2 linked regions of the Luteolibacter yonseiensis genome follow. The protein of the gene in region 2 interacts with the protein of the main gene of each other region in a pairwise test. Links are inferred from orthologs where the notes say so. Each region holds a gene or a part of one and is shown on either strand. Other genes may lie near its edges.

Region 1 (15,930 bases), on a different replicon or contig from region 2:
TCCTCCGATCACCCCCCTCCTCAGAAACAAGGGAAACTGTTTTGAGCCGCCGGCCCCCTTTGGAGATTACCGAAGAACAAGATCATGGCACAGGCTCGCGGTCGTGCATTTGGAAATGATCGAAATTCAGATGCCCCCAGCCGTCCGTAGCTTCGTCCACGAGCCGGATCCTGATCCTGGCTCCTTGGTAGGGTGCGAGGTCCGCGGTGCGGCGGGCCATGCGCTCGTCATCCGGACCGGTGGCGGTGAAAAGCACCAGGCCATTGGAAGCATTGACGATTTCCACACGGGTCTTGTCGCCCGAGCCACCACCCACGAGGAAGCTCACCCATGGTTGGGAAAGGGTGAACGGGTCGGATGTCAGGGTGCCCGTGGGCTTGTCACTGCCCTGCGCCTCGTAGGAACCGGCCCAGAACTCTCCGTGATGGCCACTGGTCATGTCCTTGCGGCGGGCGTTCACGACATCGCCTTTCACCGGAGATCCGGAGAAAGCGGTGCCCTCCGCGGTCCAGTTCGCAAGAGCGCCGGTTTCAAAATCAAAATTCAGCGGCTGCCCATTGTCAGCGAGAGCCGGAAAATCCCTGGCGGCCGGTATCACCTCCAGAGGCTTGGGCCTCGCGGCGGTGTATTCCGCATCGCCGACCTTTTCGACCTCGTGCCGGAGGATGAAGATGCCCTTCTTGTTGCCCACAAGAACGTCCGGCAGCTTGTCGCCATCGATGTCCCTGGCGACCACCTGGGTGCCGACTCCCGAGTTGTCATCAATGAGATGAGGCACCCAATCCACTCCCTGCTCCGACCGGACGAGCTGGAACCAGTAAGACACCGCCCGGTCATTGCGGTCCGGATCACCCATTCGTCCGTGCGACCAGAAACGCTTGCCCGTGACGATGTCTCTCAATCCGTCGCCATCGATGTCCACAAGGTCGATGGCGTGGAGTTCTGAGAATTTCACGCCATAGCGGTTCTCCTCCTTCCGCTGTCCCATGATCAGATGTTTTTTGAAAGTGACGCCATCCGGCCCTCTCACCTGTTGATACCACGCCAGGCCGAATCCGTGGGCCGCAAGTCCGGTGATGACATCGTTCAGGCCGTCGCCATCCACGTCATAGGCATACATCTGGGCACCTCCGGTCCCAGCGAAGGGAAATGAATGAAAGGTCCAGGAGGCATTGGAATCTTCGGGCTGTTCCCACCAGCCGTTCTGCTCCAGCAGATCCCTGCGACCGTCGCCATCCACATCGCCGACGCCCATGCCATGGGTGAATTTCCCGTAGCCGTTCTTCGGCGAGATGGCGTGCCACCGCCATGGTTTCGCGGGATCCGCCCAATCCGGTCCGGCATAGCCGTAGGCACCGTCCGTGATGCAGACCAACTCCGGTTTTCCATCGCCCGTGATATCCGTGAAGTCCGGAGATTCATTGTCCGTCTGGTAGAAAATCACATGCGGCACCCATCGTCCGCCGGCATCTTTGGGGTTTTCATACCACGTCGTGTTCTTGCCCGGGAAACCGATGACAAGGACGTCCGTCCAGCCGTCCGCATTGAAGTCGTAGGGGAACGCGAAAAAATTGTCCGAGTAGGCGTTCTTGTGCCCGAGACCTCCCTCATATCCCGGGACGTCCACGGTGGTGAAGTCGCCAAGGGGAAGCTTGAAGGTCGCGGAGGCTTCGTAAATTTCGTGTTTTTCCGCAAATGCCGGCCCCTCCCACCACCAGGGCCCGGCAACCAGATCCGCATGCCCGTCCCGGTTGAAGTCCGCCGTATTCGCCCCCTCGCACCAGAACTGGTCCGACAACTGGATGCGTTTGAAGCGGTGAACTTCGTTGTCCGCCCGAACGGCGGCCGGAAATAAGGCGAGTGCGAGAATGAAAAACGCGCGGGTCATGGGTCTTTCACGAGCGGGTTTTATCTCGTGTCCGCATTCAAAGACGTGCCCGGGCAGCCCGGTCTGTCCGAAATTTACCAAAATGGCGGTCCCTGCGGAATCCTGTCACCGGTCCCCTTCACCCGTTGGCCAAAGCGGGCAGGACACAATAGAAGGAGCTGCCACCATCGGGTGCGTCCTCCACTCCGATCTGCCCGCCATGCGTGTCGACCACCGTCTTGCAAAAGCCCAGGCCGATGCCGAATGACGCCTGGGCGTGATTGCTGGTGTTCGAGCCGGTCGCGAATTCCTCGAAGATCCGCAACTTTTCCGAGTCCGGAACGCCCGGTCCGTGATCGATCACGCTGATCCTGCACAAGGGTGACTCCGGTGTGCCTTCACGCCGCATGCGGATCCTCACACTTCCACCCGCAGGCGAGAATTTGATCGCATTGGTGATCAGGTTCAGGAAAACACGCTCGATGAGACGTTCATCCACCATCAGATAGATCAGCTCGTCAGGCCACGTGAGGTCCAGCTTCACCTTGGCCTCGTTCGCCATGGTGCGGGTCACGCGTGCGGCGCGGCGAAGGAGTTGGGAGGCTGAAACCGACTGGATGTCCAGCATCTGGCCCTGGCTTGCCTTGAGGTGGCCGTTGACAAGAAGCTGTTGCAGCATGTCCAGCAAGCTCGCGGTGGACTCCTGGCAGATGTCCAGAAGCTCCATGGTCTCCTGGCTTCTGGCGTCGTCGTTGAGAGAGATGAGCTCAAGGCAACTCGAGATGGCACCGGCCGGGGTTCTGAGATCGTGGACGGTGGTCCGCAGGTCCCGTTCCAGAACCTGACTCCGGTCTTCCAGATTCTTCAACGTGTTCCGGATGACCAGCGATTGCTCGGAAAGCTCGATCTCCCGGCAGACGGCGGCTGCTAGGTCCGAAAGATTTCTCAGATCGTTGGCGGACCAGCTTCTCGGCGAGGTGCCTGCCGCGCAGAGGGAGCCGAGAATGCAGCCATCCGGAGTGGAAATAGGGATGCCCAGGTAGGCGGCGATTCCCAACTCGGTGACGGCCGGGTTCTTCGACACGCGGGGATCGGACACGGCGTCCTCCACGATGAAGGGGGCCCCTCCCTCCACCACATAGCGGCAGAAGGAATAGGAAATGTCGTTCTGCCTCGTCGTCCGCAACGGTTCGCCAAGGCCATATTGGCTTTTGAAGAACTGGCGGGTCTCGGCGACCAGGGAGATGAGGGAAACCTCCGCTTTCAAGATGTGACACGCGAGGCGGGTGAAACGGTCATAAGACTCTTCTGGCAGCGAATCAAGAAGCTGGGTGTCTTCGAGCGCCTCGAGGCGGAGGGGATGGTTGATGGGAAGGACTTGCATCGTGCGGCAGCGATCGGTGCGGTGAGATTTGAAAGCCACACTCTGTTGAGACAAACCCCTTTGCGCAACGCTTGAGTAAGTGAATTCCCTGAAATCATCACGCAATCCGGGAGTCCCGCAAAATCAGTGTCTTGCGAAACGCTCCTAATAACAAAGACTTTCCCGTCGTTCGGGCCGTGGGGTGGCTACCGTGAGGACAATCAACTGGTTTACAGAATTTTACAGTTATCAAGGCATACATCCGTTCGGATGCCGGCATTATCAGTAAAACTTGAATTTCAGGGTTCCAATGTGCCTTCGATGGAGTCATCCATCGTCTTTCCGAGCGCGGCCCCGATGAGCATCTTGATACCGGCAACGGCGTTGCCATGTTTGGTATCCCAATAGTAGCCCTCGGTGGGAACCACCTTAATGACGGAAATCCGTGGATCATCGATGCCTTCCGTAAACCAGGTTTTCAGGACAGGCTCCCACAGCTCCTCGATCTTGGCCTTGTCGGTGGAAACAGTGGCATCCCCCGTCAGGACGAGGAAATCCGAATGCGCGGAGCCTTGGAAGTAAAGCGTCACCTCCGGTGCCAGCACCAGCTCATGGTTCTTGTGGCTGTCTGCCGAGCTGAGGAACCACAGGGTCCCCTCTTCATCGATCTTCTGCACGCTCATGGGTCTGGCTCCGGAGCCGCCCATGGCCACTTTCGTACAGAAGAAACAGGTGCCGGCCTTCTCCACCAACGAGCGGATTTTGTCGATTGCCTCGCGTCCTCCGAGATCCGCCCGATTCTGTTCTTCCTGGTTTTGATTGATGGAATCCATAGTGATCCGTCTTCCAGCTAGCGGCGTGCCTCACGCAATGACGGGCTTCGCGCCTCATCGCAGGATCATTCCCACCGCATTCTGCATTTGAAAGATGCAGAATGCGGTCGATCGCTCAATTCGGACTGGCGGAAGGAATTTGATATGGAACCGGACGCCCGCCCGGCCATCATGGCTCCGATGATTTGGGAGAAATTGAAATCGCTGTTCACGGAGACACCCCCGGAGGTGGGATTGTTCAAAGAGGAATGGGAAGGCCTGCTGGTGGCGAACATGCCCTTGTATTCGCGACTGCCCGGGGAGGTCAGATCCAGGCTGCACGAGCGGATCGGCAGGTTCATTTCCTCGACACGGTTCGAGGGCTGCAACGATCTGGAACTGACGGAGGAAATGATCCTGACCGTGGCCGCGCAAGCCTGCATGTTGGTCTTGAACCGCGAGGGCGAACCTTATCCGGATTTGAAAAACATCTATCTTTACCCGACGACCTTCAGCTCGGTGCAGAAGCAACGGGACGAAACGGGGGTCGTCACGGAGGGGACGGTGCATCGCCTCGGGGAATCCTGGGGCACCGGGACGGTGGTGCTGGCCTGGGACTCGGTGGAGCAAGGCGCGAGAAACATCTCGGATGCCCGGAATGTGACCTTCCATGAATTCGCCCATCAGCTGGACCACGAGGACGGCGATACGGATGGCGCACCCGCCTTGCCGAGCCGCGAGGCATACCGTTCGTGGGCGCGGGTTTTCAGCACGAACTACTCCGAGGTCCGCGAGTTGGTGGAATCAGGAAAACCCAGTCTCATCGATCCCTACGGAGCGACGAAACCAGCGGAATTTTTCGCTGTCGCCACCGAGACGTTTTTTGAAAAACCGAGGCAGTTGCATCGCCGGTATCCGGAACTCTATGCCGAGTTGCGGGGATTCTACGGACTCGATCCACAGGAGTGGCTCTCCTGATTCAGGCGAACCGCCGGTAGAACGTGATCGCCGAAATTCCGAATCCGATCGCGAGCACGATGCGCCGGACCCACACCTGCGGGATTTTTTGCGAATAGTGGGAGCCGAGGTAATACCCGGCGACCGCGCCGAGGGTCATGATCCCGACCTTGGGCCAGTCCACCATGCCGCGGCAGATGAACATCACCGCGGCCACGACATTGATCAGCGATCCGAGGATGTTTTTCAGCGCGTTCATCTGATGGATGTCGCTGAGGCCGATGAAGCCCAGTGTGGCAAGCATGAGGATTCCGATGCCGGCACCGAAAAAGCCACCGTAGATGGCGACCAGGAACTGGAATAAAACCGCCGGCCACACCAGCGGCTCGCGCTGTGGCCCGGCGGACGAACGCCGGATCAGGCGCGAGACGATTCCCTGGGCCAGAAACAGCAGTGTCGCGAAAAGGATGAGGAACGGCACCAGCCTGCTGAAGATTTCATTCCCCGTGATGGTGAGCAGCCAGCTCCCGATCAACCCGCCCAGCAGGCTCACCGGAATAAAACGCCACAGCCATTCACGGATCGACGGGATGTGCCGCCTGAAGCCGTAAACCGATCCGCTTGTCCCGAAAACCAGGGCCACCGTGCTCGTCGCGTTCGCCACCACCGCCGGTGTGCCGATGGCGAGCAATGTGGGAAAGGTCAGGATCGTGCCGCCTCCCGCAACGGCATTGATCGCCCCGGCGGCGGCGGCCGCAAAAAGCAGGGAAAGGATTTCAGTCACCGTCATCGTCGGGGACGAAGACTAGGTGGCCGACAGTGCCTGACAACGGCGGATTTGAAACAGGTGCTTCCAAGATCTCCGCAGCCGGGTCATTTTGCCGGCTCTTCGGCGGGTTCCGGAAGCGCGGGGCTCGCGGGAATGGCGGAAAAATCACCTTCGATGGTGACAGGCGCCTTCCTCGCTTCATCCCAATAGACGGTTGTCAGCTTTCCGTCCGGCCCTTGGACCGTATAACGTTTGCTCACATCATCCTCCGCAACCATTTTGATTTTTCCTCCGCTCACATCCACCATTAGGGACGCGGTGGCGCGGGTGGGGTTTTTCTGCGCTTCCTCACCAAACTTCTTGAGCTTGCCGCCGAACATCACCGCCACCACCACCACCGCGATGATGCCGAGGAGGATGACACTCCCACAGCCGATGCCGATCATCGCCCCCGTCCCCAAGCCCTTTTTAGGAGCCGGGGTGTTGCGGTTTTCGTAAGGAGGAGGAGTGACGGGTGGAGGTACGGCTTCCATGATGTCTGATGGCTAGCATCTCCGTGGGGAAGCCACAAGCACGGTTTGGCTGGAGGCCAAACGAAAAAACAAGCGCCCCCCTGCTTGGGGAGCGCTTTGAAAATTCCGGGCGATGCGGATGTCCTCCAATCACGCCGGCTCCTTGCAGGACGATGGAGCGACCTCGACAAAACCTTTTTCAAGCAGCGATTTGATTCCCTCGATGATGCCCGGCCAACCGTTCTTCACGCGGTCACGGATCGCGCTCACCTCTTGGAAATCCTCATGGGTGATGGTGAGCTTGACCACCTCGCCCTGTGGCTCGATTTCATAGCGCACGGTCGAGGGCGGCTCATCCGTGAGGTGGTCGAAGGTGAAAACCACTTCCTGCCCAGGGATGCTTTTGAGGATTTTCCCATGCCATGAGAGTTCTCCATCGGGATCGCGGCTCTCGATGACATCGCCCACCTGCCAGGTGGAGGTGTTGCGGCAGCCGAAAAAATATTGCTGGATGAAATCGGGATCGGTCAGCGCCTCCCACAACTTGGCGGGAGTCGTCCGGATATGAGTGACGTAAACGAGTTTGGGTGCGTTGTTCATTGGGGTGTTTCTGGGTTGGATTCGAGCTTGCGTTTGAGTTCCGCGAGGGTGTCGAGGCGTTGCGTTTCAAATTTTCCGATCCAGCGGACCCCGATCTCATGGATCGGCACCGGATTCAGGTAGTGGAATTTTTCCCGCCCGCGCTTCACGGTGGCGATGAGGTTCGCGGCTTCCAGGATGCCGAGGTGTTTCATCACCGCCTGCCGGGTCATGGCCAGTCCGTCGCACAATTCTCCGAGGGTCTGGCCGTTGCGGGCGTGGAGTTGGTCCAGCAGCAACCGCCGGCTTTTGTCGGCAAGGGCTTTGAAGACGTCGTCCATGTGCGGGAACATATGCAACCATTTGGTTACATGTAAAGCGATATTTTCCATTGTAACAATACCTCCCCGCGGACCGTTGGAGTCGGGATGAAAAAATTCCCATGCGTGGCGCTCGCCCTCTGCCTGATTTCCACGGCGCTGCAAGCCCGCCCTCTCGTCGTCGCCTATGTGCCGAACTGGATCGATGTGGAGAAATTCTCCGAGACCATCCCTTATGAAAAAGTGACCCACCTCAACGTCGCGTTTGAAAATCCGGAGGACGATGACGGGACGATGTCGTTCAATGAATCCAGCCGGACGCTCATCAAGAAGGCGCGGGCCAAGGGGGTGAAGGTGCTGGTCTCCATCGGCGGCGGATCAGCTTCGGGAGACAAGGTCCTGAAGGCGCGGTATGCTTCATTGCTATCGGAAGAGAAGCGCGGAAATTTCGCAGGAACGTTGGCGGCGTATGTGAAGAAACACGACTTCGACGGACTGGATGTGGATTTGGAAGGTCCGTCCATCGATGGGAATTACGGCGCGTTCATCGCCGCGCTCGCGCCAAAACTGAAGGCGGAGGGCAAGCTGCTGACCTCCGCCCTCTCGAAGGGCTACGGTGGCGACAAGGTCCCGGACAGCGTTTTCGCTTTGTTTGATTTCGTGAACATCATGGCCTACGACGGCTCCGGCTATTGGCAACCCAACGCTCCGGGTCCGCATTCTTCCTATGAATTCGCCGTCGAAAACACGAGGTATTGGCTCAAGCGTGGGCTGGCGAAAAACAAGGCCGTCCTGGGCGTGCCATTCTATGGTTATGGGTTCGGCGAGGCGTTCAAAAAACGCGACTACCCCTATTCCCTCATCACTAAGGAACATCCCGGTGCCGAAGAGAAAGATGAAACCGGAAGCACCATTTACTACAACGGCCTGCCGACGATCCGGAAAAAATGTGGATACGTCCTGGAGGAAAAACTGGCCGGAGTGATGATTTGGTCGCTCGACGGCGATGCCGCTGGAGAGAAGTCCCTGCTGGGTGCGATCCATCAGACCCTGAATCCGTGAGTTCCCTCCCCCCCGGACCTCTTCCAAGCATGGAATGGTGGCGATTTTTTAACAATGATCCTTGGAAGCGGCGGACGGGTCTTGCAGGATTCCCCTCATGCGAACGAAGGCGGTTTCATTGTTGCAGGAGTTGACGGAGGCACACTCGGTTTCAGGCCATGAGGACGAGGTGAGGGCGATTTTCGTGGATGAACTGGAAGAATGCGGAGAACTGGCCGCGGACCGGAACGGCTCGGTTTTCTGTGAGATCGGCGACGAAGGACCACGGATCCTCGTGACCGGACACATGGACGAGGTCGGCTTCCTGGTGCAAAACATCACCTCGGACGGATTCATCCAGTTTCTGGCGATCGGAGGTTGGTGGGAGCACAATCTCCTTTCCCAACGGGTGGAGATCCTGACCCGCACCGGAGAAAAAGTGATGGGCGTGGTGTCCTCACGGCCTCCCCATTTCCTTCCGGAAGCGCAAAGGAAACAGGTGATGTCCATCGACCAGATGTTCATCGACATCGGCGCGGAGTCGCGGCGGGATGCGGTGGAACATTTCGGTATTTCCTTGGGAGATCCCATCGCTCCGGTGTCCGCCTTCACTCCGCTCGGGAAGGAGGATCTGTTCATGGCCAAGGCTTTCGACAACCGCGTCGGCATGGCGGGCACCATCCAGGCGGGTCAAATCCTGGCGGGCTCGTCACATCCCAACCGCCTGATCCTCTGCGGCACGGTGCAGGAGGAAGTAGGCTTGCGCGGTGCCAAAACCGCCGCGAATTTCGCAAAACCGGACATCGCGATCGTTCTCGAAGGCCCGCCGGCGGACGACACCCCGGGATTCTCCCGTTCCGACTGCCAGGGCCGCCTCGGAGGGGGTGTCCAGATCCGCTTGTACGACCCGTCGGCCATCACCAATCCCCGGCTGGCGCGGCTCGCCATCGAGACCGCACGGGCCGAAGGAATCCCCCACCAAGTGACAGTCCGTCGCAGTGGAGGCACGGATGCCGGGTCGTTCCACCTTTCCAATGAAGGAGTTCCAAGCGTCGTCCTGGGAGTTCCCGCACGTTACATCCATTCGCACAATGCGATCATCGATGTGAACGACTACCTTCACATGATCACGCTCACGATCGCGCTCGTGAGAAAACTCGACACTGAAACCGTCGAGGGACTCGTGAAATATCTCTGAAGGCGCACGAATTCATCAAAACTCACTTTTTTGTTCGGGCGAACATCTTTTTAGTTGCCATTTGGTTGTTCGAGTAGCATCTCTCTAGCAACACAACACGATCCCATGGCCGCAAAACAAACTTCCGAAGAATCCGCCCAAGAAAAGCTGAACGAGGTCCGCAAACGCAACCTGGATCTCGCCATCTCCAACATCCAGAAGGAGTTCGGTGAATCCGCCATCATGCGCCTCGGCGACGACCGCTGCGTGGATGTGGATGTCATCCCGACAGGAAACCTTCTCATCGACCGTGCCTTGGGCGTTGGTGGATTTCCCTGCGGCCGGATCGTGGAGGTGTTCGGCCCGGAGTCTTCTGGTAAAACCACGCTGACACTCACGGTCATCGCCCAAGCTCAAAAACGTGGCGGCCTGGCTGCATTCATCGACGTGGAACACGCGCTCGATCCCCAATATGCCCGCAAGCTGGGCGTGAACATGGACGACCTCCTCGTTTCCCAACCCTCCTCCGGCGAGGAAGCCCTGCAGATCTGCGAGGCTCTCGTCCGCTCGAACGCCATTGCAGTGATCGTGCTGGACTCCGTCGCCGCGCTGGTGACCAAGCAGGAACTGGACGGCGAAATCGGCGACTCCACCGTCGGCGCGCAGGCACGCCTGATGAGCGCTGCCATGCGGAAGCTCACCGCCCTCATTTCCAAGGCCCAGACCTGCTGCATCTTCACCAACCAGATCCGTGAAAAGATCGGCGTCATGTTCGGCAATCCGGAAACCACCCCCGGTGGCCGCGCGCTCAAGTTCTTCTCGTCCGTCCGCGTGGACATCCGCCGCATAGGCGCGATCAAGGCTACTGACGGCACGGTGAGCGGCAACCGCACGAAAATCAAGGTGGTGAAGAACAAGGTCGCGGCCCCCTTCACCGAGGCCGAGTTCGACATCATGTATAACGAGGGCATTTCCTCGACCGGCTCATTGCTGGATCTCGCGCTGGAAATGGAAATCGTCCAGAAACGCGGCTCATGGTTCAGCTACAACGGCACCCAGCTCGCCCAAGGCAGGGACGCCGCCAAGGAACTCCTCAAAAGCGATCCCGTCATCTACGCGGACATCGAGACCAAGGTCAAAGAAGGTCTCGAAACGAAAAAGAAGAAGTAGCCGACAGGCTGCGGAACTTCTTCATCGCACCCATTTTCCCCGGGTACTAATGACAACCGGCTGTGCCACCGATGAGTGTCGGTGGTACGGCTTTTCCATGGTTCGGCGAACACCGGACACAGCAAGCGCATCAGGAATCCGATCTCTATCGGTCACCACAGGCCGCGGCGGAAATCGCTGCAGCCACAGCACCCGACCGCTCCTTCGGGGGGATCGGAGACTTGCCTTTTCGGCGCAGCGGAAAGCTGGAGGAGGAGCATGTCATGGCAAATGCGGTGGCGATTTTACACATAACGTGTGAAGCAGCCTAACGGCCCAAGCTCAGCGAGCCGGCCCGCGGGACGCAACGATTGTAGCAGCGATGCGATGGCCGGGTTGGATAAATCAAATAATCAATCCCGGACGCAACGAACAGATTTTGCGTGCGAAACAGAGCTATCGAAACGGAACGCTTTTGTTTTAAGTGGTTTCTCCCCCGGTCCACCATAACTGAAGTTCCATCCCCAGGCTTTACCCTCCTCACCCGAGGGTGTGGATGTCCACCAGAAACCCATGACACCCAGGACGTCATAAACATCATTTCTACGAATACCTCCTGGAAGCCCGCCAAACCCGCTGCTGTTGGTACCGTTGCCGCCTTCGGTCCAGCCACTGACGCTTTTCAAGGCTTCGCCGGCTTTGTCGGTTCCACCGAACTGAGTCACCAGCATGGACCATTCGTCATCCGTAGCCAAATGCCAACCTTTGGGGCAGGCTTTGTTCGCCGCTTCCCAGGTGTAAAGCAAGCCAAGCTCCTTTCGATTGCTCTCCTTGTCACCATAAGCGTAGCTCCCCTCCGTTTTGTAGTTCAGGTTCTGGGCCATCCAGGTAACCGTGGCGCCGGTCGAAGGATTTTTAAAGCCGACCGTTTTATACGCCTGCCCATCGCGTGGGTCGGTAAAGGTGCCGGTGGATTGGGCGATTCCAGCCTGTGTGAAAACCAAGGTGGCAAGTATGCTAAAGATGGACTGTTTCATCATATTTGGTTCGGTTTGCACGCCTGATGATCTGCCTGACAGTGAGAATTATTTCTCAAGCAGTCTCCTTGAATATCGCTAATTTGGCGAGGCCGTTTTCGAAACTTTTCCACAAGGCCGCACCCATTCCCCCACTAGCGGGAGCCAGCGTCGGCAGCGAGGCTGAGGTTGCAGCTTCGGACAATCATGGAAACAGAGTGGCTGGTGTGTGTGGGAGGGTCGCACACGATTTTTTATCCTGGGTCGCCACCTTGGGATTCAACCGGGCGCCCGGCGTAATCTACCGCAATTCGGGAAACCGGATCAAGGCACCATTCGATGATGCGCCGGACAACAGCCGGATTGACGATCAACCCAGGGCACCAGTCAGGACAGAGAAAGCGCCTCCACGAACCAGGTTCCATACCACCGCCGAATTCGTGTCCTATGATGGTGACGTGCCGGAGCTCAGGAACAGATTGTCCAATGTGGTAGCGGACGATAAACGTCTTGTCTTCAGATAGAATATTAACCACTCGAAGATCACCTGTAGCGGCCTCAGGAAAATCATCAACGTCCTCACAAACGTACCAGTAGAATTCACGCTGTTCGACGATAATCTTCCTTCTATTCTTTTTGGAGACTCCCATTTCGCAGTGTTAAGTTTTCCTGGAGATAATTTCTAGGCTATCCTCGGCGGGGGGGGGAAAGCTTGAGTCCCAAGAAAGACGTTACCCTCATATCGCCATGCAGACTCCATTCCCCGTCGCCAACCTCGAATTCACAAATGGGGCATGCGTTTTTTGTCATCACAAGTTTTGTGCTTCGCTTTCAATTGAGACACGGTGGGCCGGGATATGTGCCGCAGCCCTGCCAACCTACTCCCCGCGCTGCTTTTCCGAGATCCCGTCGGCAACCATGCCTCGCATCCCAAGGTGCCCCGGTGTGCCGATGGGCGTGAAGACCACCGCCGTCACGTGGCTGTATTTCTTTCCCGCTTCCAAAGCCCTCAGCTTGAACTCGATTCCGGAATCCGCGTAGTCGGCGAAGGTTTTGTTGGCCGTCTTGTTATGAACCACCTGAATCAGATCTTGCGTGATGTTGTCGTTTATGAAGACCGCGAGGATCTCGCCCTCCCGGAGTTGGAAATCGGGGACAGAAAAGCCAAAATCCTTAAGCAGTTTGATCGCCTTGCCCGGATGGGCGGTCCAGATGCTGTAACGCCGATCCGTGTCGTCCCGGATATAGGTCCGCTTGTCGTCGAGGACCTTATGCTCAAGCGCATGCAGTTCCACGCCATAGGCAAAGGCTGTCATCATGGCTGCAGCGATCAGGTAACGTGTCAGTTTTTTCATAGCCGCGCGAATCACCGGGAAATCAGGTTCCGGGACAAGCTACTCGGATTGGGAAGATCTGCGAGGACGGATTTCCAAGGAGAAGCCTTGCAGATACCTCCGGTTACGCGCGCGAGAACCGGACACCGGGAAGCCGTGGTTTCACCACGCATCCTGATCCGGCGATCACCCCACCGTTTTTCTGGGAAAGAATTCCATTTTTCGGAGAATGGCCGGGTGTGTTATTTCGGATTCCGGATGGTCCGTTGTTGCCTGGCGGGGGGAGGATGTCGGGCGACCATCAGGAACGCCCAGTCGAGAGAGTTTTCACAAAAATCCAACCCTCTTCCGTCCGACGAAACAACAAGCTCCCGACACTTCCACTCAATTGGCCGCTACCATTCGACCAAACCACAACCGCTTCATCGTTTGAGCGCCGCTTCGCGGACCGCACGGTATAAACACTCACCCGTTTGTCCGTCCCCCTCTTCATCACCCCCGGGTAGGAGCCATTGGGAGACGGCACATCCTGCTCCACCGGAATCGATAAAAACTCACGACGCACGAACCAACCTCCGTCCATATCCTTGATTCTCAACATTTTCTTAATGAAGTCCTCTGATGGGGCGACAAAAGTCTTCTGCCTGGGTTCATATTCCATCGCGACAGTGAAATAATCTTTTGGATTATGACTCTCAATCAGTTGCATCAAGGCCGCCTCCTTTAGGCTTGGTAACAGCTCGGCTGACACCGACTCCTCCCCACGGGCCACGGTCCAGCCGAAGACCAGCAAAACAATAGCGATGAAACGTCTCATAAGAATGGCATCCTGAAAAACCCGGAAGGCTGTCGTCACACCAGCAGGAATCCCTTCCGGATGCGAGGATGGAATGATGAAATATCACCCTTCTCGCACTCGTCCGGATGGTTTCAGAAATTCACCCGACGCAAACTTTTGCCCGGAATGCCCTCAGATCCAGAATCCGCGCGCCCGGACTTGAGGCTTGACGACGGATGGGCTTCCTGCTTGCCTGCGGCGTCTGGCGCTTGACTGTGAGTCATTTGTCAGCTCACCAGCTTTTCTCCGGTCGCTTCACTGCCTGATTATCAGGGGCCGGAATCCCTTTCTGCAACTCAGATTTTTATCCCATGGACTGGACCTCGCCTCTTTGGTACGCCTCATATATTCTTGTTCTCATCGGCCTCGCGGGTTATGGCTCGCACCGGCTGACGATTGTTTTCCTCTACCTCAAGCACTCGCGCAACCACCCGAAACCCAAGGAGTTGTTCAAGGATCTGCCGCTCGTGACGATCCAGCTTCCGGTCTTCAATGAAATGCACGTGGTGGACCGCCTGCTGGCTTCCGTCTCCGCGATGGATTATCCGCAGGACAAGATGCAGATCCAGCTTCTGGACGACTCCACCGACGAGACGGTCGATATCTGCCGCGCGGGAATCGAAGCGCTGAAGGCGCGTGGATTCGATGCCGAGCACATCCACCGCACGGACCGCACGGGCTACAAGGCGGGTGCTCTTGAAAACGGCACCCGCTTCGCAAAGGGCGAATACCTTCTCATTCTGGATGCCGACTTCGTTCCGAATCCCGATCTCCTTCAAAAGACGATCCACTATTTCACCGACGACAAGATCGGCATGATCCAGACCCGCTGGGGTCACCTGAACCGCACCTACAACGTGCTGACCCGCATCCAGGCGATGTTCCTGGACGGCCACCTCGAGCTGGAGCAGACCGCCCGGAACCGCTCCGGCCGCTTCTTCACCTTCAACGGCACCGGCGGCATCTGGCGCAAGTCCTGCATCGCCGACGCCGGCGGCTGGGAACATGACACGCTCACCGAGGACATGGACCTCAGCTACCGCGCTCAGTTGAAGGGATGGCGCTTCATCTTCCTCAATGAGGTGGAAACCCCCGCCGAACTTCCCGTGGACATGGATGGCTTCAAGAGCCAGCAACACCGCTGGACCAAGGGCTCCATCCAGGTCTGCAAGAAGGTCCTGCCCGCCATCTGGCGCGCGGACGTCCCGCTTTTCATCAAGATGGAGGCCACCGCGCACCTGACTTCGAACTTCGCCTACCTTCTGCTCATCATCCTGTGCTTCCTCATTTATCCAAACCAGCAGGCACAGCCGGACTTCGGGAAATTCACCTATTACATCATCAACGTTCCGATCTTCTTCTTCTCCTCGGTTTCGGTCATCGTCTTCTACATGGTTTCCCAGAAGGCGCTCCGCCCCGGATCATGGTGGAAGGAAATCCCTTACCTGCCGCTGCTTCTCGCCCTCGGCATCGGAATGTCCATCAGCAACGCCAAGGCGGTGCTGGAAGCCCTCTTCAACCACGAAACCGCCTTCGTCCGCACTCCCAAGTATGGCATCGGCCAGGTGAAGCGGCATGATTGGAAGAAGAGCAGCTACAAGGCGATGAAGACACTCACCCCGTTTGTCGAACTGCTCTTCGGATTCTTCTTCCTCTTCGTGGTGGTCGAGGCGGCGATGAAGTCAAATTGGTCATCCGCCATTCTTCTGCTTCCATTCCCCATCGGATTTTTCTACACTTCGCTTGCTTCGTTGGCCCGCATGCTGCCTTCCGGCTCGGCTGCTCCCGCTGCGGAAGCTGCGAATCGCAAAGCCCCTTGACCGAACAATGACCCGACTCCCCTCGTTACGCATCCTTGCCCTCTCCGCCCTCGGACTGGTGGCTGCCATCGGCCTCACCAGTTGCGGAACCTCGGATTCCCTCTCTTTTGGCAGCGACACCCGGAACAAGATGATCGTGAGCGTGCGCGACCAGAAAATGATGTTGGTCCGTGACGGCGCGCCGCTCAAAACCTACAAGATTTCCACCTCCAAGTTCGGAATCGGAGACCGCCCCGGCAGCAACTGCACGCCGCTCGGACGGCTGCAGGTGGCGAAGAAGATCGGCGCGAACGCTCCCATCGGTTCGGTTTTCAAAAGCCGCCGCCAGACAGGCGAGGTCCTGAAGCCGAACGCTCCCGGACGAGACCCGATCGTC
Region 2 (15,882 bases):
ACGTGCTCTACTTTGACCGGAAGCGTGAAGTAGGTAAGGGCACAGAGGGCTTTTGTTTCGTCGTCGTCGAAGTCCTCGACGAGATCGCCGAAGATGAATTCGAGCGGGTCATTTCCTTCCGGGCAGGAGCGGATGAAATGTAACGCATCGGTGAAGGTGAGGCAGTGGCCGCGTCCGAGTTGGCCTGCGGTCCAGCGGAGGAGGAGAGGTTTGCCCGCGGTCTCGCGGTAGAGGACGAGACGCTCGGCTTCGCCGGTTTGCGCAAGAAGCGGGTTGCGGGTGGCGAGTTCGGCGAGGGTTTCAAGGGCTGCGTTCTCGCTGAGTTTTTCAAGGATCAGTTCCTCCGCACCGGAGCCGATACGGCCACGACTGGTGAGGATCGCCTTGCAGCCGGTTGGGAGTTTTTTGACGAAAGTGAAAAGAGTGTCCCGCTCGCTCTTGGTCAGGCTTTCAAGGTTGTCGAGGACGAGGAGGGTTTGCGTGCCGCGCAAGGCGTCAAGCAGCAGTCGCGGGCGTTGGTCTTCGGGGAGTTTGAGGATTTCATCGCGATTGAGTTCACGGGCGAGTTCGTTGAGAAGTTCGACGAGGCCGGAGAGGATGAATCCGCTGAGGTCGCGCACGCCATCGTCGTCGAGTTCGCGGGTTTTCAGGGAGATGAAGATGATCCTTTTAAATACATCCGGCGAGACATTATGAGCGGCGCGAACGGCGAGGGATGTCTTGCCCATCCCGCCTGGTCCATCAATGAGCGCACCATAAGTGCGGGTATCGGGATCGAGAGCATCGGCGATTTTTTTCAACTCGTCCTCACGACCGAAGAAGGGTTGAAGAGAAGGGAGATTGTGGGGGATGGATGTTTTTAGTATGGGGGCGGCGGATGTGGATTTTGTATAGTGCTCTTTGGGCTTTCCTTCGTTGAGAGCGAGGCGTTCGAGAATCAGTTTGGCGGTTTGCTCTGGACTTTTGTCATCAAGTTCGATGAATCCGGCTCCACGGAACAAGCCGTCGACTTGAGCGCGAGAGAACCGAGAGAGCAGAACTTCCTCGCGACGTCGTTGTTGTAGGAGATCGTGAATCGCCAGCCACTCCAAACCCGTCCATTCTTTCGTATCGTAGTCTGGGCAGAATACCACGACGATGAGATCAGAATCGCGGTTGTAAAGATTCGGCAGGTAGATGCTTAAGTCATTTCTTGCGAACTCGGCCTCGTGATATTTGTCATAAAGGATCTTCGCCTTGGTGAAGCGGGAAGAGAGTAGGTCCGCAACCTGTTTGACGAAATCCCGTTTCTCTCCGGCAAATGAGAAAGCGATACGAAAGCGCTTGGCATCACCAGGGGAAGGAACTCCAGACATGCCGGAATGAAGCAAGCCGTCTAAAAGATGGCAAGATTACTCATTGGTTAGAGCGATCCGGAGATCGCCTCTCCTTGATGGCGAAGCAGGGCAAATGGGTGGGCCGTAGTCCCACCCTCCTCAAGCCTCCTTCGCCACCTTCTTCGCGGCCACCTTCTTCACGGGCCTTGGCGGGAAATCGAAGCCGATCTTTCCGTCTTTGGGGTCGAAGGTGAGGTGGGCGTCGAACTTGCGTTTGGTGCGGTTCGAGACGAAGCCCTTGAGGACGTCGGTCTTGCCGGTGGAGATGAGCTTGAGGACCTGCTCGGTCGGGATCTCGCACTGGAGGATGGCCTTGCCGATGCGGATGCCGTGGGGGTCCTTCTTGGTGACGATCTCGGGGACGTGGTAGGCCTTGTCCGTGGCGTAGACCTTGTAGCTTTGGCCATCCGCGGTCTTCGCCTCACCGATGAATTGTTCTTCGGTGAGCTCCGGCGGGCCGTCGCGGTCGTCGCCTTCGAAGACGAAGTTGATCTTGAACTTGGCGTCCATTTCCAGCGCCGCGTCGAAGGGTTTGTTGAACTTCGAGCGGAAGCCGGTGAGGGGCCCGACGTGTTTGGTGGTGAAGAGCTGGATGGCCTCTTCCTCGGTGAGGAGGCGGCCGGCGATGTGTTTCTTCGCCTTGAACTTGCACTCCGGCTCGCGGCATTCGTAGGTGGCCTCGGTCTGCTTGAGCGAGGCCGCGCCGCACATGGGGCAGGGGACCTGCAGGTCGGGGAAGACCTCGCTCTTCGCCAGATCCGCTGCGTGGCGGGCCTTGGCGCAGATCTCGTTGGTGTAGGAGATGATCTCCTTCATGAAGTCGCTGCGCTTGAGCAGGCCCTGCTCCATCTGGCGGAGCTTGAACTCCCAGTCGCCGGTGAGCTTCGGTGAGTAGAGTCCCTCGATCTCCATCTCGCGGACGAGGGAGATGAGGCGCATGCCGCTGCCGGAGACGAAGAGGTCGCGGCCTTCGCGGGCGAGGTATTTCTGGGAAATGAGTCCCTCGATGGTGGCCGCGCGGGTGGCCGGAGTGCCGAGGCCGCGCTCGGCCATGGCCTCGCGGAGGGCTTCGTCATCGATCAGCTTGCCAGCCCCTTCCATTGCGGAAAGGAGGGTGGACTCGGTCATGCGGGCGGGTGGCTTGGTTTCCTCGGCGAGGACTTCCACCGGATCCGCATGGGCGGTTTCTCCCTCGCGGACGGGAACGAGCTCGTCCTTGCCCGCGGCGACGCCGGGGCGGCGGCCGTAGACCTCCAGCCAGCCGGGTTTCACCAGCACGCGGCCTTCCGTCTTGAAGCAATCCTGTGCGATGCGGCTGAGGCGCGTCGTCTGCTCGAACTCGGCGGAAGGATAGAAAACGGCGATGAAGCGCTTCACGATCATGTCGTAGAGCTTCTGCTCCGCGTCGCTGAGCTTGGCGAATTTTCCGGTCGGGATGATGGCAAAGTGGTCCGAGACCTTCTTGCTGTCGAAGACACGGCGGGATTTGTGAAGGCGCGGGCCTTTTTCGTCGCTGCCGGAGAGCACGGCTTTCGCGTATTTCGCCACGTCCAGGTCGCTGTTGCCGATGTCCTGCATCGTTTCGCGGACGTTGCCGGTGTAGTCCTCCGGCAGATACCGCGAATCGGTCCGCGGGTAGGTGATCATCTTGTGCTTTTCGTAAAGCGCCTGTGCGAGCTGGAGCGTGCCCTTCGCGGAAAAGGGGGCTTCGCGTTGCAGCGTGGTGAGATCGTAGAGCTGTGGGGAAATCTGGGTCGCCGCCTTCTTTTCTTCCGTCACCTTGGCGGTCTTGCCCTGGCAACGCGCCTGGATGTCCTCGGCGGTCTGGCGGTCCCAGATGCGCTCGGCCTTGGCGAGAGGCTTGGTCTCGTCCTTCTTCCACGCCTCGTCGATCCATTTGCCGAGGTATTCCCCGGAATCGACGCCGAAGGTGCCGTGGACCTCGAAATACGGGGTCGGCTTGAACGCCTGGATCTCCGCCTCGCGCTGGGCGAGGATGGCGAGCGTCGGCGTCTGGACGCGGCCGGCGGCGGTGATGTTGAATCCACCGTGGCGGGAATTGAAACAGGTGAGCGCGCGGGTGGCGTTCAGGCCGACGAGCCAGTCGGACTCGGAGCGGCACTTCGCGGCGTCGGCGAGCGGCTTCATCTGCTCGCCGGTGCGGAGGTTTTTCCATGCCTCGAGGATGGAGTCGCTGGTCATCGACTGCATCCACAGCCGTTTGACGGGCTTGTCGATCTTGCCGATTTCCATGATGTAGCGGAAAATCAGCTCACCCTCGCGGCCGGCGTCGCAGGCATTGACGATGAGATCCACGTCCTTGCGCTTGGCGAGCTTGAGCACCTGCTTGAGGCGGGCCTCGGAATCCGGGATGGGATCCAGCTCGAATTTGTCCGGAATGGCAGGCAAGACGCCGAAATTCCATGGGAGTTTCTTGCCGTTCGGTCCCATCGGCATGCGGAGCTCGACGAGGTGGCCGACGGCGGAAGTGATGACGGCTGAGTCGTTTTCGAAAAAAACATCCCGTCCCGAGCCGTTCTTTTCGAACTTACCGAGGACCTTGGTGAGGACCTTGCTGAGGTCGGTCATGACGCTCGGTTTTTCGGCAATGATGAGTGTTTTTCCCATGGTGAAAATGTGCCGTCCGGCGGCTGTTGGGTGAGGGACTAGGCTGGCACGGGCGGATTTGGCAAGCCGATAGGTTAGCTTTTTTGCAATGGGGGTGGGGAGGGTGGTCCTGTTTTTTGATAACGACGCCCGCCGGAGCATGTGTCTCCAAAAGCAAAAAACGCACCCGCCAGGACAATTTTCCCGGCGGGTGCGTGATGATCGATCGGCCGGTGCCCGGCAATCAGGCGGCGGCCGTCTGATTGACGCCACTGGTGGCGATCTTTGTCAGCAGATGGTCCGCGTTGCCCTCTTCATCAAGGGTTTCGGTGAGCAATTTCACCGCTTCCTGGTACCCGAGGCGCTGGGCGAAGGCCCGTATCGTGCCGTAGCTGGCGATCTCATAGTGCTCCACCTTCTGGGCGGCGGTGATGAGCGCGGCGTCCAGTGCGGTGGAGTCGGCATACTCTTCGGCGAGTTCGTCGGCTTCCTTGAGGAGGCCTTCCATCGCCGGACACTTTTTCGCCCGGGCGGTGAGGCCGAGTCCCTTGAAGATGGCTTCGAGGCGTGCGACGTGGTTCTTGGTTTCCCCGGTGTGGGTGACGAAGGCGGCGGAGAGCTGCTCGTCCTGAGCGGCCTTGGCCATCTTCGGCAGGGCTTTCACCAATTGTTTCTCCGCCCACAGGATGTCACGGAGCTGGTCCACGAGCAGGTCGTGGAGTTCGGTGTCGGAATTCGGAAGTTGGCTGGTCTTCATGGAGGTGGCTCTGGTTAGAGTTTCGAGATGGCATCCCGGATCTCTTCCTTCGTCTGACCGGTTTTCTTCTGGAGGCGGCCGAGGAGTTCGTCCTCCTTGCCTTCTTCGAAGAGGAGATCGTCGTCGGTGAGGTCCGCGTATTTTTGCTTCAGCTTGCCTTTGGTTTCGTTCCAGGTGCCTTTGATTTCAAGTTTTGTCATGGTCGTGATTGGTTATTGGGTGAAGCCACCCCATCCGATGGAGTGGCGGACGACTCCATCGCACGAAATCTGCCAAGGTTGCTGGTTCGATTTAAAGATCTTTGAATCAAGGAGTTGTTGCGATCAGAGGGAAGGGGCTTCACGTGTTTTCCCGCCTCCATTCGCGCAGAATGCAGTGGGGGAAAGAAGGGTTCGTGCATTTACGCCCTAGCGCCGCGCATACCGGAACCCGGGAAAGGCCCGGACCAGCCGTCGCATTTCCAGCTTCATCAGCGTCGCCGTGACCGTGTGCGCGGGCAGGCCGGTCCGCTCGATGATGAGATCCACCGGGGACTCGTCCGCCGTGACTCCGGCAAAAACAGCGGCTTCTTCTTCCGGCAGTTCCGGGAATTCTCCAGCGGGCTCTGTCATGCCCGCCTTGCGGGCGAAGGGGAGTTCGCCGAGGTCGTCGAGGATGTGCGAGGCATCGGCGACCAGCGTGGCCCCGTCGCGGATGAGTTGGTTGCAACCGGCGGAACTTGGTTTGTCGATCGGACCCGGCACGGCGAAAATCGGTTTTCCGTATTCGGAGGCGAGGTTCGCGGTGATCAGGGAGCCGGACCACGCCGGACACTCGACGACGAGGACCGCGCGGGCCCACGCGGCGACGATGCGGTTCCGCATGGGGAATGTCTGCTTGTCGGGGGAGGTGTGGATGGAGAATTCCGAGACGACCGCGCCGTGGCCGTTGGCGATTCTTTCCGCCAGCGCGAGGTTTTCCGGTGGAAACAATTTCCCGAGTCCGGACCCCAGCACGGCGATGGTGCGCCCCTTCGCGGCGACGGCGGCCTCGTGCGCCGCGGTGTCGATGCCGCGGGCCAGTCCGGAAACGATGGTGAATCCGGACTGCGCGAGCTGGTAGGAAAGTTTCTTCGCCGCCTGCACGCCGTAGTTCGTCGTCCGCCGCGAACCGACCACGCTGATGGCGTGTTTGTCGCGGGGCTCCAGTTTGCCCCAGACATATAACAGCAGCGGAGGATCGTAGGCGTCCCGCAGCGGTGTCGGGTAATCGTCATCCGTCTGGATGATGATGGAAATGCCACGCTCCTCCGCCTCGCGGATCTCGGCCAGCGGATCCGCGTGATCCTGCCAGTTGTGGAGGATCTTCGCCGTTTCCTCGCCGATGCCGTCCACCCGCATGAGCCGGTCCTTGGCCGCGCCAAGGATGTTCGCGGGCTTGTCATCGAAGGCCGCGAGCAACCGCCGGACCCGCACGGGGCCGATTTTCGGCAGCAGGTTCAGCGCTACAATCGCCTCACGGTCGGTCATCATGCCGCCACGCTGAAGGGAACTTCCACCTTCGTCAAAACCACATTCCTTCATTCATGCGGGGATTCCGCTATGATCGGCGGCGGCCTCCACGTATGTCATTTTCCACCGATGAAATCCGTCCTTCTCCGCAGCCTTCTCGTCCTCTCACTCGGCATTTCCTCCGCCTTCTCCCAAGCACCAACTCCGAGGCCGAATCCCGCGCGCTTCGTCGGTGAGATCACCGCCTTCGCCAAGCAGCCCGCGGACACGGGAGGCATCGTTTTCACGGGCAGCTCGAGCATCCGGCTCTGGCCGCGTTTGAACGAGGATTTTCCGGGACTGCCCATCGTCAACCGAGGTTTCGGCGGCAGTGTGGCGAACGACCTCATCGTTTACTTCGAGACCGTCATCACCCGCCACGCACCCAAGCTCGTCGTTGTTTACACAGGGGGCAACGACCTCCACGAAAAGCTCTCCGTCGATGAGGCGCTCAACGATTACACCTCGTTCCTCAAAATGGTGCACGACCGCTTCCCGCAGACCCGCATCATCCTCACCTCCGTGAAAATCGCCCCCAGCCGCGATTTGGAAATCCCCAGCGTCCACGCCCTCAACGTCCGCCTTCAAGCATGGTGCACCGACAAGAACTGGCTGCGCTACATCGACTGCACGTCCTATCTCGCCGATCCACAAGGCCAGCCCATGGTATCCTTCTACCGTGACGACCGCCTCCACCTGAGCGACGCCGGTTACGCCCAATGGAAATCGATTCTCGATCCGGTGCTCCGCGAGGAGTGGGCGAAAGCGGGAGTGCTCTGACCGGAGTGCCTTGGCGGGATTGCCCTGAGGCCTGTAAATTTTCCGCACTTTTTGAAAGAAACGGCTGGTCTTTGCGTTTATTGCGATTGAGTCTCAATTGCGATGCCGCGCTAGATCTGAATGCCTTTCCGTAAAATCATCTTCTGGCTCCATTTGATCGCGGGTTTGATCGCGGGGGCGGTCATCGCCGTCATGTCGGTGACGGGAATCGGCATCGCGTTCGAAGAGGAGATTCTCAAATGGTTCGACCGCAAGGTCAGCAGGATCGAGGTACGACCGGCATCTGGGGAGAAGCTGCCATTGATGGAGCTGAAGCAGCGCGTGGAGTCCGCCCGCCCGGGGTTCCGAGTGACTTCGGTGGTGATCCACCGGGATCCGACCCTGGCCTGGGAGTTTCACGCGGATGGCGATGGGCCGCTTTATGTCGATCCCTATAGCGGAGCGACGAACGACACCCGATCCCACGGGGCGCATGAAGTCATCCACAAGCTGGAGGAGTGGCACCGCTGGCTAGGTGACAAGGATGGCCAGGCATCGGTCGGGAGGCTCGTCACCGGTGTCAGCAATCTCATGTTCGTGGTGGTCTGCGTGAGCGGGCTCTACCTGTGGTTTCCACGCAGTTGGGGACGGCGGGCGCTGCGTCCGTTGGTCGGTTTGAAATTCGGCTACAAGGGCAAGGCGCGGGATTTCAACCTGCACAATGTTTTCGGTTTCTGGTCGTTGCCCGTGCTGCTGGTGCTGGGGGGGACGGCGGTGGCGATTTCCTTCGAGTGGGGCCACCGTCTGGTGTTCACCGTGGCGGGCGAGGAGGCGCCGAAGTCCCGGAACTATGGAATGATGTTTGTGCCGCCGCCGGTCGTGCCGGTGCCATCGGAAGGAGCGGCACGCCTGCCGCTGGATGAGGCCTTCGCCCGGGTGGCCACGGCGTTTCCCGATTGGAAATCCATCTCGCTGGAACAGTTTCCCGCCGTTTCGGGACCAGCGATCGAGCCGCTTGATTTCGGAGTGACGCTTCCGGACCACATGCCCAGCAGGGCCTACATTCCGGTGAAATCCGATCCCTTCACCGGTGGGATCCTGCAGGCGGTCCGCTTCCAGGACCGCAGCCCCGGATTGCAGGCGCGGGTTTGGATGCGCTTCCTGCATACCGGCGGTGCCTTCGGGCTGCCGGGCAAAATCATCGCCTCGCTCGCCTGCGCCGCCTCGCTGGTCCTCGTGTGGACCGGCTTCGCCCTGAGCTGGCGGCGGTTTTTCGGCAAGCGCCGCCGCAGCGTGCCCTCCGCATCTTCCCCGGATTTCCCATCACCATGAAAAGAAAACAAACCATCCCACTCCACACCACGAAAGCGGTGATTTTCAGTTACTGCCTGGCGGCGACCAGCCTCATGGCACAGACGAACCCAACCACCCTGCCCAGCATGGTGGTTGTCGGCGAAGCGGCTTCTCCGATTCTTTATCAGACGCAGTCGTCGTCCGCCGCGTTGTTCTCCGACGTCCCGCTGATCGAAACTCCGTTCAGCGTCAGCGTGTATGGCGAGCAACTGATCGAAGACCAGCGGGCGTTCACGCTCAAGGAAGTCCTTGAGAACGACCCGAGCGTGGCCATCCAGATGCCGGGCGGATTCTACGGCACCCAGAACCTGGCGCTCCGTGGCTTCCAGGTGGACAACTTCAACGGCTACCGGGTGGACGGGCTGCCGATGATCCAGACGGTGAGTCCTTACCTTGATGACAAATCCCGGGTGGAGCTGCTGAAAGGACCCGCCGCCCTGCGCTTCGGCTTCATGCCTCCGGGCGGTGCCATCAATCTGGTCCGCAAGCGTCCCACGCAGGAGTTCGCCACCAGCCTGAGCGCCGACATCAACACCTTCGGCAGCTTTTATTCGCAGGTGGATGCCAGCGATTCCTCGGCTGACGGCAAGTTCGGCTACCGCGTGGTGCTGGCCGACGAGGAATACGACAGCTTCTATGACAACGCGGATGGCGAGCGCAGGATGGGCTCGATCTTCCTCGACTGGAAGCCGACGGAAGCCGTGGACATCTGGGCTTCGTTCGGCGGGCAGAAGTCCGAACGCAACGGTTACTATGGACCGATGATCACCGCAAACGGCAAGGTCCTGGATACCGGATATAAGACCAACATCATGCAGGACTGGGCGTTCAACGACCAGGAGATCCTCGATGCCGCCATCGGCGCGGATATCAAATTCAACGAGGATTGGAAACTCCGCACCTCCTTCAACTATCAGGACACGAGCCGGGACTCCGCGCTGAGCTATCCGTATTCGGTGGCGGACGACGGAAGTTATACCGAAGGCGCGCTGTTGACGAACGAGCCGTTCGAGTGGGATTCCTGGGGTGCCCACGCCCATGTCGAGGGCGTCTTCGACACGGGATTCTTGAAACACAACGTGGTGGCGGGTTCCGAATACCGGACCTATGATTCCTACGGTGAACGTAGTTTCCCGGACGTCGGAGACAACGACGCCTTCGACCCGGTCGATCTTCCCAAGCCCGCTCCGGGACCGTCCCGGGTGATCGATGCCGAGTATGAGGAAACCTCGTTTTTCCTGACCGACACCGTGGAGTTCACCGAGCAATGGTCGGCCCTGGCGGGAGTCCGTTATGGCAAGTATGAGAACACGTTCGCCGGGGATCCCACCTCCGATGATTCGGTCAGCGAGTGGTCTCCCACGGCCGCCCTCATGTATGAGCCGGTCAGGAACGTCCATACCTACGTGACCTATGCCAAGGGGATGCAGGATGGCGGGTTCGCCGACCGTACCGCGGCGAACGCCTTCGCGCCTCTCGGCGTGCAGGAGTCGGAGCAGTGGGAGGTGGGCGTGAAGACGGAACAATTCGACGGCCGCCTCGCCGCCGAACTCGCCCTGTTCCAGATCGAGCAGGACCTGTCGATCATCGGTCCCGATGGGATCGACGCGTTCAACGGCCTCCAGCGTCACCGCGGCGTGGAGCTTTCCGTCCGTGGCAAGGTCACCGACCAGCTTCAGGCGGGCTTCGCCGCGATGCTCTTGGACGCAGAGCAGGTGGACACGGGAATTCCCGAGAGCGATGGAAAGACGCCGCAGTATGTGCCGGAATACCAGGTGAACCTCTGGTCCGTGCTGGAGATCCCGCAAGTGCCGGGTCTCGCCCTGACCGCCAACGTCCGCTTCGTGGACAGCCAGTACCTCGACCAGCAGGAAGAGTTCGCCACGGACAATTATACCGTGGTTGATCTCGGCGCCCGCTATCGTTTCCAAGCGGCGGACGCGGATTGGACCGTGCGGTTGAAAGTGGAGAACGTTCTGGACGAGCGTTACTACGAATCCGGCGAATACTACAAGGGAGATGCCGGCTATCTGGCATACGGCTCGCCGGTTGCGGCCACGCTGTCCCTGCAGGTGGATTTCTGAATGGTCCCTGGGAACGGATGTTCCTAAAACTCCCTGCGGCAGCCGGTTCGCCCCGGCTGCCGCGGCTTTATCAAAACCCTCTCATGACCCCTTCCGATCCGATTCCCTTTCCGCTTGAGATTTCCTCGGTGGTGAAAACCTTCAACCAAGGGCCCGTCCGGGTGCGCGCGCTCGATGGCATCGACCTGCGGATCAAGGCGGGCGAGTTTGTCGCGATCATGGGCGCGTCCGGTTCGGGGAAGAGCACGCTGCTCCACGTGATGGCCGGATTGACCGACGTGGACTCCGGCAGCGTGACGGTGGAGGGGAAAAACCTCGCCTCTTTCAACGACGCCGCGCTCACCCGCTTCCGCCGCGACCGCATCGGCCTGGTGTTCCAGGCCTTCAACCTGATCCCGGTGCTCACCGCAGAGGACAATGTCCGCCTGCCGGTGATGGATCGTGCGGACTCGGGCCTGCGGGCGAAGGCGCTTTTGGATCGGCTGGGCCTGCTCGCCCGCCGCAAGCACAAGCCGGACGCCCTGTCCGGTGGCGAACAACAGCGCGTCGCCATCGCCCGCGCGCTCATCGCGGATCCCGCCATCGTGCTGGCGGACGAACCGACAGGCAGCCTGGACTCCTCCACGGGGCAGGATCTCTGTGGGTTGTTGCGTGGGCTTTGTTCCGACGAAGGACGGACGATCGTGATGGTCACCCACGAGCCCGCCGTCGCGATGTGGGCGGACCGGGTGGTGGTGCTGAAAGACGGCCGCCTGCTCACCGAATTCCCGACTCCCGCCGGCCACGACCCCGAGGCCGTGGCTCTCGCCTACCAGAACGCGCTGCATGGATCATGAGAACCTCGCTCCGCCTCGCCGCCGCCTGGATCCGGGAACATCCCATGCGGCTCACCCTTACCTCGCTGGCCACCGCCGCCGCGGCCGCCATGGTGGTTTGGGTGGTGAGCGGTTATGACGCGATGCTCGGCACCTTTGACAAATACTCCGATCTCGCGCTCGGCCGTTATCCGCTCTCCGTCGCGCCGATCCAGCACTTCAGCCAACAAGCTCCCGGAGCGATCCCTTCCCACGCCGAGAAGCACGTTCCGGTGGAACTCCTCGCGGAACTGAAGGCGGATCCCGCCGTGGCCGCCGCCGATGCGATGTGGGCGCTGCGGGAAAAAGTCGTGCCGGTGGTCCCGGAGGGCGGCGAGGTCATCCCATGGAAACGCATGCCGGACGCCCGGCTGCTCGCCACGGACGCACCCGCTCCTCCCTTCGATCTCGCGGAAGGCCGCTGGATCGACCCCGCCCGCCCGGATCTGCCCGAAGCGGCGATGAGCGTGGAGGCCGCGCGAGGAATGAATCTTGGCATCGGCGGGCAGGTCGTCATCGGCAGCGGAGAAAAAGCCCGCACGCTCACCGTCGTGGGACTTGTCGCGACGCCCGGTGTGGAAGGATGGAGCGCGACGGTCGCCGGATCCCAGCTTCTCACGCCATCCGTCGGCGGGGTTTTCGTGCCGACCGGACTTGCGGAAAAGATCGCGGGCAGGAAAGCGGAGATCAGTTTCATCGGTGTGAGCATGCGGGAGGGGGCTGACTTCACGAGATTCCGCTACGCGTGGTCGCCGAGGCTTGCCGCGCTTCCAACGCCGGGCCAGTTCCAGGAAGCCCACGACATCGAGGAGGCTCTCGATGAAAGCGCGTCCGCCGACAATGTCCGCATGCAGGCGCACATGGCGACGGTCGTCTCGATGCTCGCCGCGCTTTTCATCATCTTCAGCACGCTGAACATGGGAGTGGGCGAGCGGGTGCGGCAGCTTGCCATCCTGCGTGCTGTCGCGCTCACGCGGGCAGAGGTCGGAGTCATCGTCGTTTTCGAGGGACTGCTGCTCGGCACCATCGGATTCGTCGTAGGTTGCGGGGTGGGGAAAGTCCTGATGGACCTTGCCGTGCGCAACGCGCCGGAGCTTCTGGAGGATGGAGCGGTGGTGGGGCGGAACAGCCTCCTGCTCGCCGGGGTGTGCTCCTACGGCGGCGCGCTGCTCGCCTCGCTATGGCCTGCGATCCGCGCGATGCGGGTGCGACCGGTGGATGCCATGGCCCCTCCGCCCGCCGTGGCGCGGCATGGCGTTTCCTGGAAGCCGGTCATCGCGGGCCTGCTGCTGGTCGGCGTGTATCCATTTCTCGCTTTTGGTCTCGATCATCACGATGACCGTCCTTTCGTCACCTTCATGTTCATCGGCCTCGCCACGCTGGCGGCGGGCTGCCTGTTGCTGGCTCCCACCATTGTCCGGGCGGTGGACCGGCTCGGCGGCCCCATGGTGGCCCGGCTGCTGGGGGTGCCGCGCGAACTGCTGGCCAGCAGGATTTCCGGCCATCTCGGACGCACCGTGTCCACCGCCTTCGCCATGACGGTGGGGCTCGGCCTCTACACCGGCATCCAGGTGTGGGGGCATACCATGCTCAGTGGTTTTCTTCCCGGTCCGTGGGCGCCGGACGCTTTGATCGGTTTCCGTCCCGAAGGTATCCCCTTCGCGGACGCGGAGAAGGTCGCCGGCTTTCCCGGGGTGCTGAAAAGCCTGCCGGTCATCGTCGAGCAACCGCGCCTGAAAGAAGACCTCACCCACAGCGCGGACCGCGCCACCGTCGTGCGGCAGGACAATGTCGTCCTCGTCGGCATCGATCCCGCCAAGGCATTCGGCGGAGGTGATCCGCTGATCCCCTTCGAGTGGGTGGCGGGCGACAAGGAGGAAGCCATCCGGCTCATGGCGACCTCTCGCGCCTGCATCGTGCCGGACCATTTCCTGCGCGAGGCGGATCTGAAAGTCGGGGATTCATTCGAGCTGGTCCCCCCGGAAAATCCGGAAACTCCGGTCCGCTACACCATTGCCGGGGCGGTGAGGATGCCGGGCTGGCACTGGCAGACCAAACCGACGGGCATGCGCACCCGCACCCACCGTTCCGCCGCGCTGGTGTTCGCCGACCTGCCACGGGTGGCGGAGGATTTCCGCTTCCGGTCCGCCTCGCATGTCTGGATCGACTACGACGAATCTAGTACCAATGCGGGCGTTCTCGTGGAACGGGCCCGCGGGCTTTACGCCAGCTCCCTCGGTCGCGAGGTCGTCACCGGCGAGGCGAAAAACGCGGAACCCCACGTGCTGATCCATACCATCGCGGACATCCGCGCGCTGGTCCACGGCCACGGCACCGCCTGGCTGTGGGGGCTCAGCCGCCTGCCGCTCGTCGTGCTGGCGATCACCGCCGTCGGTGTGCTGAACGCCTTGCTCGCCTCCGTCCGCTCCAGCCGCTGGGAAACCGGCATCCTCCGCTCCATCGGCATCACGCGCGGCACCATCGTGCGGCTGGTCATCGCGGAAGGCATCCTGATCGGGCTGGTCGCCTGCGTGGTGAGCCTTTCCTTCGGCATCCTCGCCGGGTGGTGCGGCGCGGGCATTTCCCGCCATGTCAGCTTCTTCGGCGGGATGACCCAGGAGCTGGTGATTCCGTGGTTGCCGGTCCTGGCGGGACTCGGAGCGGTGCTGCTCCTCTCGTCGCTGGCGGCCGCGTGGCCCGCTTTCTCCCTCGGCAAGACCAGGCCTCTAGACCTGCTGCGGCAGGGACGTGGATCGTTCTGAACATCATCCCCCGTATTGGGGAGTTTCCCTTTTTGCCATTGCTTCGGGTCGTGCCGCCGGGTCTTTGATGGAGGGAAGTCACATGCCGACGAAACTCCTTGTCCTTTTTCTGACCCTCGCCGCCGGAAATGCCATGGCCGCCCCGCGCGTGTGGACCTCCACGGACGGGCGCGAGCTCACCGGCACATTTGTGAAGGCCGACGCCACGACCGTCACCGTGACGCGGGACAACGGAAAGTCCGTGACCATCCCGCTCACCCAGCTCACGGCGGACGATCAGAAATTCGTGACCACCCGGCTCGCCGAACTGGAGGCCGGGAAGGCCGCCGCCGAGGAGGCGGCGAAAAAACCGAAGGGCTCCATCACCTACAAACTCTCCGATGGTTCGGAAAAGTGGCCGGAGGATCGGAAAAAGCGGATCGTCGATGCCATGGAGCAGGCCATCGGGTTCCTCAACAAGCACGGCGACTTCAAAAAGGAGGTCATCGCCAACAACTCGCCCGGCACGCCGACCGCCGACGCGAACATCGGCGGCTGGATCAACTGGGGCGGCAGCATCAGCCGCCGGGTGGCCATTCATGAGATCGCCCACACCCTCGGCATCGGCACCGGTGACAAGTGGATGGAAAACATCAAGGAGGGCAGGTGGACCGGGAAACACGCCATCGCCCAGCTCCAGGAGTTCGATGGCAAGGACGCCGTGCTCCATGCCGATCGCCAGCATTTCTGGCCCTACGGTCTGAATCAGGACAGCGAGTCCAGCAAGGAGAACGACCTCCGCCACATCAAGATGGTCCAGGCGATGCGCAAGGACATGGGGATGAGGTGATGTGGCGGGAGCCGGTTCCGATCAAAGCGCGCTCGCCTTGATCTTGGAAAATCCCGCGGGATTCTTTTCGGGCTTGGTGGTGTAGCGGCGCACGCCGATGGAGCCTTCGGTGAAGCTCTCGTCATCGAGTTGGATCTTCGGAGCCGCCATGTCGTCCACGAAGACACGGATCGTTTTCCCCTTCGCCTCGATGCGGATGTCATGGGGGCGCGAGGCGTCGATGTCCATCGGCACAACCTTGAGGGCGGTCCACTTTTGGTCGGCTTTCCCGAGGGTGATCTCGTTTTTCTCCGCGCTGATCCCGGCATAGTAACCGCGATACGCGTCGGCGCCGATGGAGGCGTCCGATACCCGGAAGATCAGGCCCGCGTCGCCCGTGTCGTTGATGGAGACCGTGGCCTGATAGGCGAGATCCTTGAAAACCGCCGCAGGGGCGACCGCCTTCACCCCCGCCAGACCGTGGCTGCCGGAGTGGGCGTTCGATGCGGAATGGAACACGCCGTCACGCACGAACCAACCGCCGCCGTAGAGGATCCAGTCCTTGAAGTCGCCGTCCTTGAAATCATCCGCGAAGCTGCCGGGGTGTGCGGCGGGCTTGCCGATGACGGGAAAGCTGGTGACGCGCAGCATGCCCGCGCCGAAAGGAACAAGAGTGATTTTCTCCTCCGCCGCATCACTCGCCACAGGGCTGACGGGTGGATCGTTCGCGACCAGTCCGCCGGCGGCGATCGTCCAGCCCGGGACCTTTTTCGCCTTGGTCACGAGCTTCACCGGTGTCTCGCCACGGTGGAACGGATGCTTGGGCATCTTGCCGGTCTCCACCGCGAAAGCGTCCGGGGTGGGGGAGACAAGCCCGTAGTTCCAGGATGACTCGGGATGGAGCTCATACGACTCGAAGCCCGGCAGCGGGGCGTTTGCATAATTCTCCCGGCGCTCGGTGACGCCGTAGGAAAAGACCAGCGGCCCCCTGGT

Evidence for each region.
Region 1: the proteins of dprA (region 2) and recA interact in binary tests that used the Bacillus subtilis proteins (3 or more experiments, as listed by UniProt). The link is inferred for Luteolibacter yonseiensis from one-to-one orthologs.

The regions. Positions count from the first base shown.
Region 1 is NZ_JAENIK010000011.1:530,299-546,228, reverse strand. What follows is about bases 8,721-11,545. They hold recA (recombinase RecA), read left to right. Parts: upstream 8,721-9,523; coding sequence 9,524-10,567; downstream 10,568-11,545. Other genes in these bases: JIN84_RS12000 (FISUMP domain-containing protein), read right to left, coding at 10,960-11,545; JIN84_RS12010 (M42 family metallopeptidase), read left to right, coding at 8,721-9,418. Outside these bases: JIN84_RS12055 (FG-GAP repeat domain-containing protein), read right to left, coding at 83-1,888; JIN84_RS12050 (GAF domain-containing sensor histidine kinase), read right to left, coding at 2,007-3,251; JIN84_RS12045 (pyridoxamine 5'-phosphate oxidase family protein), read right to left, coding at 3,530-4,063; JIN84_RS12040 (M90 family metallopeptidase), read left to right, coding at 4,235-5,020; JIN84_RS12035 (sulfite exporter TauE/SafE family protein), read right to left, coding at 5,022-5,789; JIN84_RS12030 (hypothetical protein), read right to left, coding at 5,873-6,301; JIN84_RS12025 (SRPBCC family protein), read right to left, coding at 6,431-6,880; JIN84_RS12020 (ArsR/SmtB family transcription factor), read right to left, coding at 6,877-7,200; JIN84_RS12015 (glycosyl hydrolase family 18 protein), read left to right, coding at 7,288-8,241; more of JIN84_RS12010, read left to right, coding at 8,339-8,720; more of JIN84_RS12000, read right to left, coding at 11,546-11,604; JIN84_RS11995 (hypothetical protein), read right to left, coding at 11,817-12,212; JIN84_RS11990 (hypothetical protein), read right to left, coding at 12,441-12,917; JIN84_RS11985 (hypothetical protein), read right to left, coding at 13,198-13,713; JIN84_RS11980 (cellulose synthase family protein), read left to right, coding at 14,046-15,554; JIN84_RS11975 (L,D-transpeptidase), read left to right, coding at 15,562-15,930. UniProt on the Bacillus subtilis protein: Multifunctional protein involved in homologous recombination, DNA repair and competence.
Region 2 is NZ_JAENIK010000008.1:34,154-50,035, reverse strand. What follows is about bases 4,200-6,976. They hold dprA (DNA-processing protein DprA), read right to left. Parts: upstream 6,252-6,976; coding sequence 5,148-6,251; downstream 4,200-5,147. Other genes in these bases: JIN84_RS06475 (GDSL-type esterase/lipase family protein), read left to right, coding at 6,360-6,976; JIN84_RS06485 (CsbD family protein), read right to left, coding at 4,755-4,940; JIN84_RS06490 (YciE/YciF ferroxidase family protein), read right to left, coding at 4,228-4,740. In the rest of the region: JIN84_RS06500 (tetratricopeptide repeat protein), read right to left, coding at 1-1,355; topB (DNA topoisomerase III), read right to left, coding at 1,476-4,004; more of JIN84_RS06475, read left to right, coding at 6,977-7,049; JIN84_RS06470 (PepSY-associated TM helix domain-containing protein), read left to right, coding at 7,170-8,360; JIN84_RS06465 (TonB-dependent siderophore receptor), read left to right, coding at 8,357-10,465; JIN84_RS06460 (ABC transporter ATP-binding protein), read left to right, coding at 10,549-11,301; JIN84_RS06455 (ABC transporter permease), read left to right, coding at 11,298-14,081; JIN84_RS06450 (hypothetical protein), read left to right, coding at 14,164-14,910; JIN84_RS06445 (beta-L-arabinofuranosidase domain-containing protein), read right to left, coding at 14,932-15,882. UniProt on the Bacillus subtilis protein: Protein that helps load RecA onto ssDNA during transformation. Binds cooperatively to circular ssDNA, is able to bridge different segments of DNA. Favors the loading of RecA onto SsbA- or SsbB-coated ssDNA and formation of RecA-DNA filaments.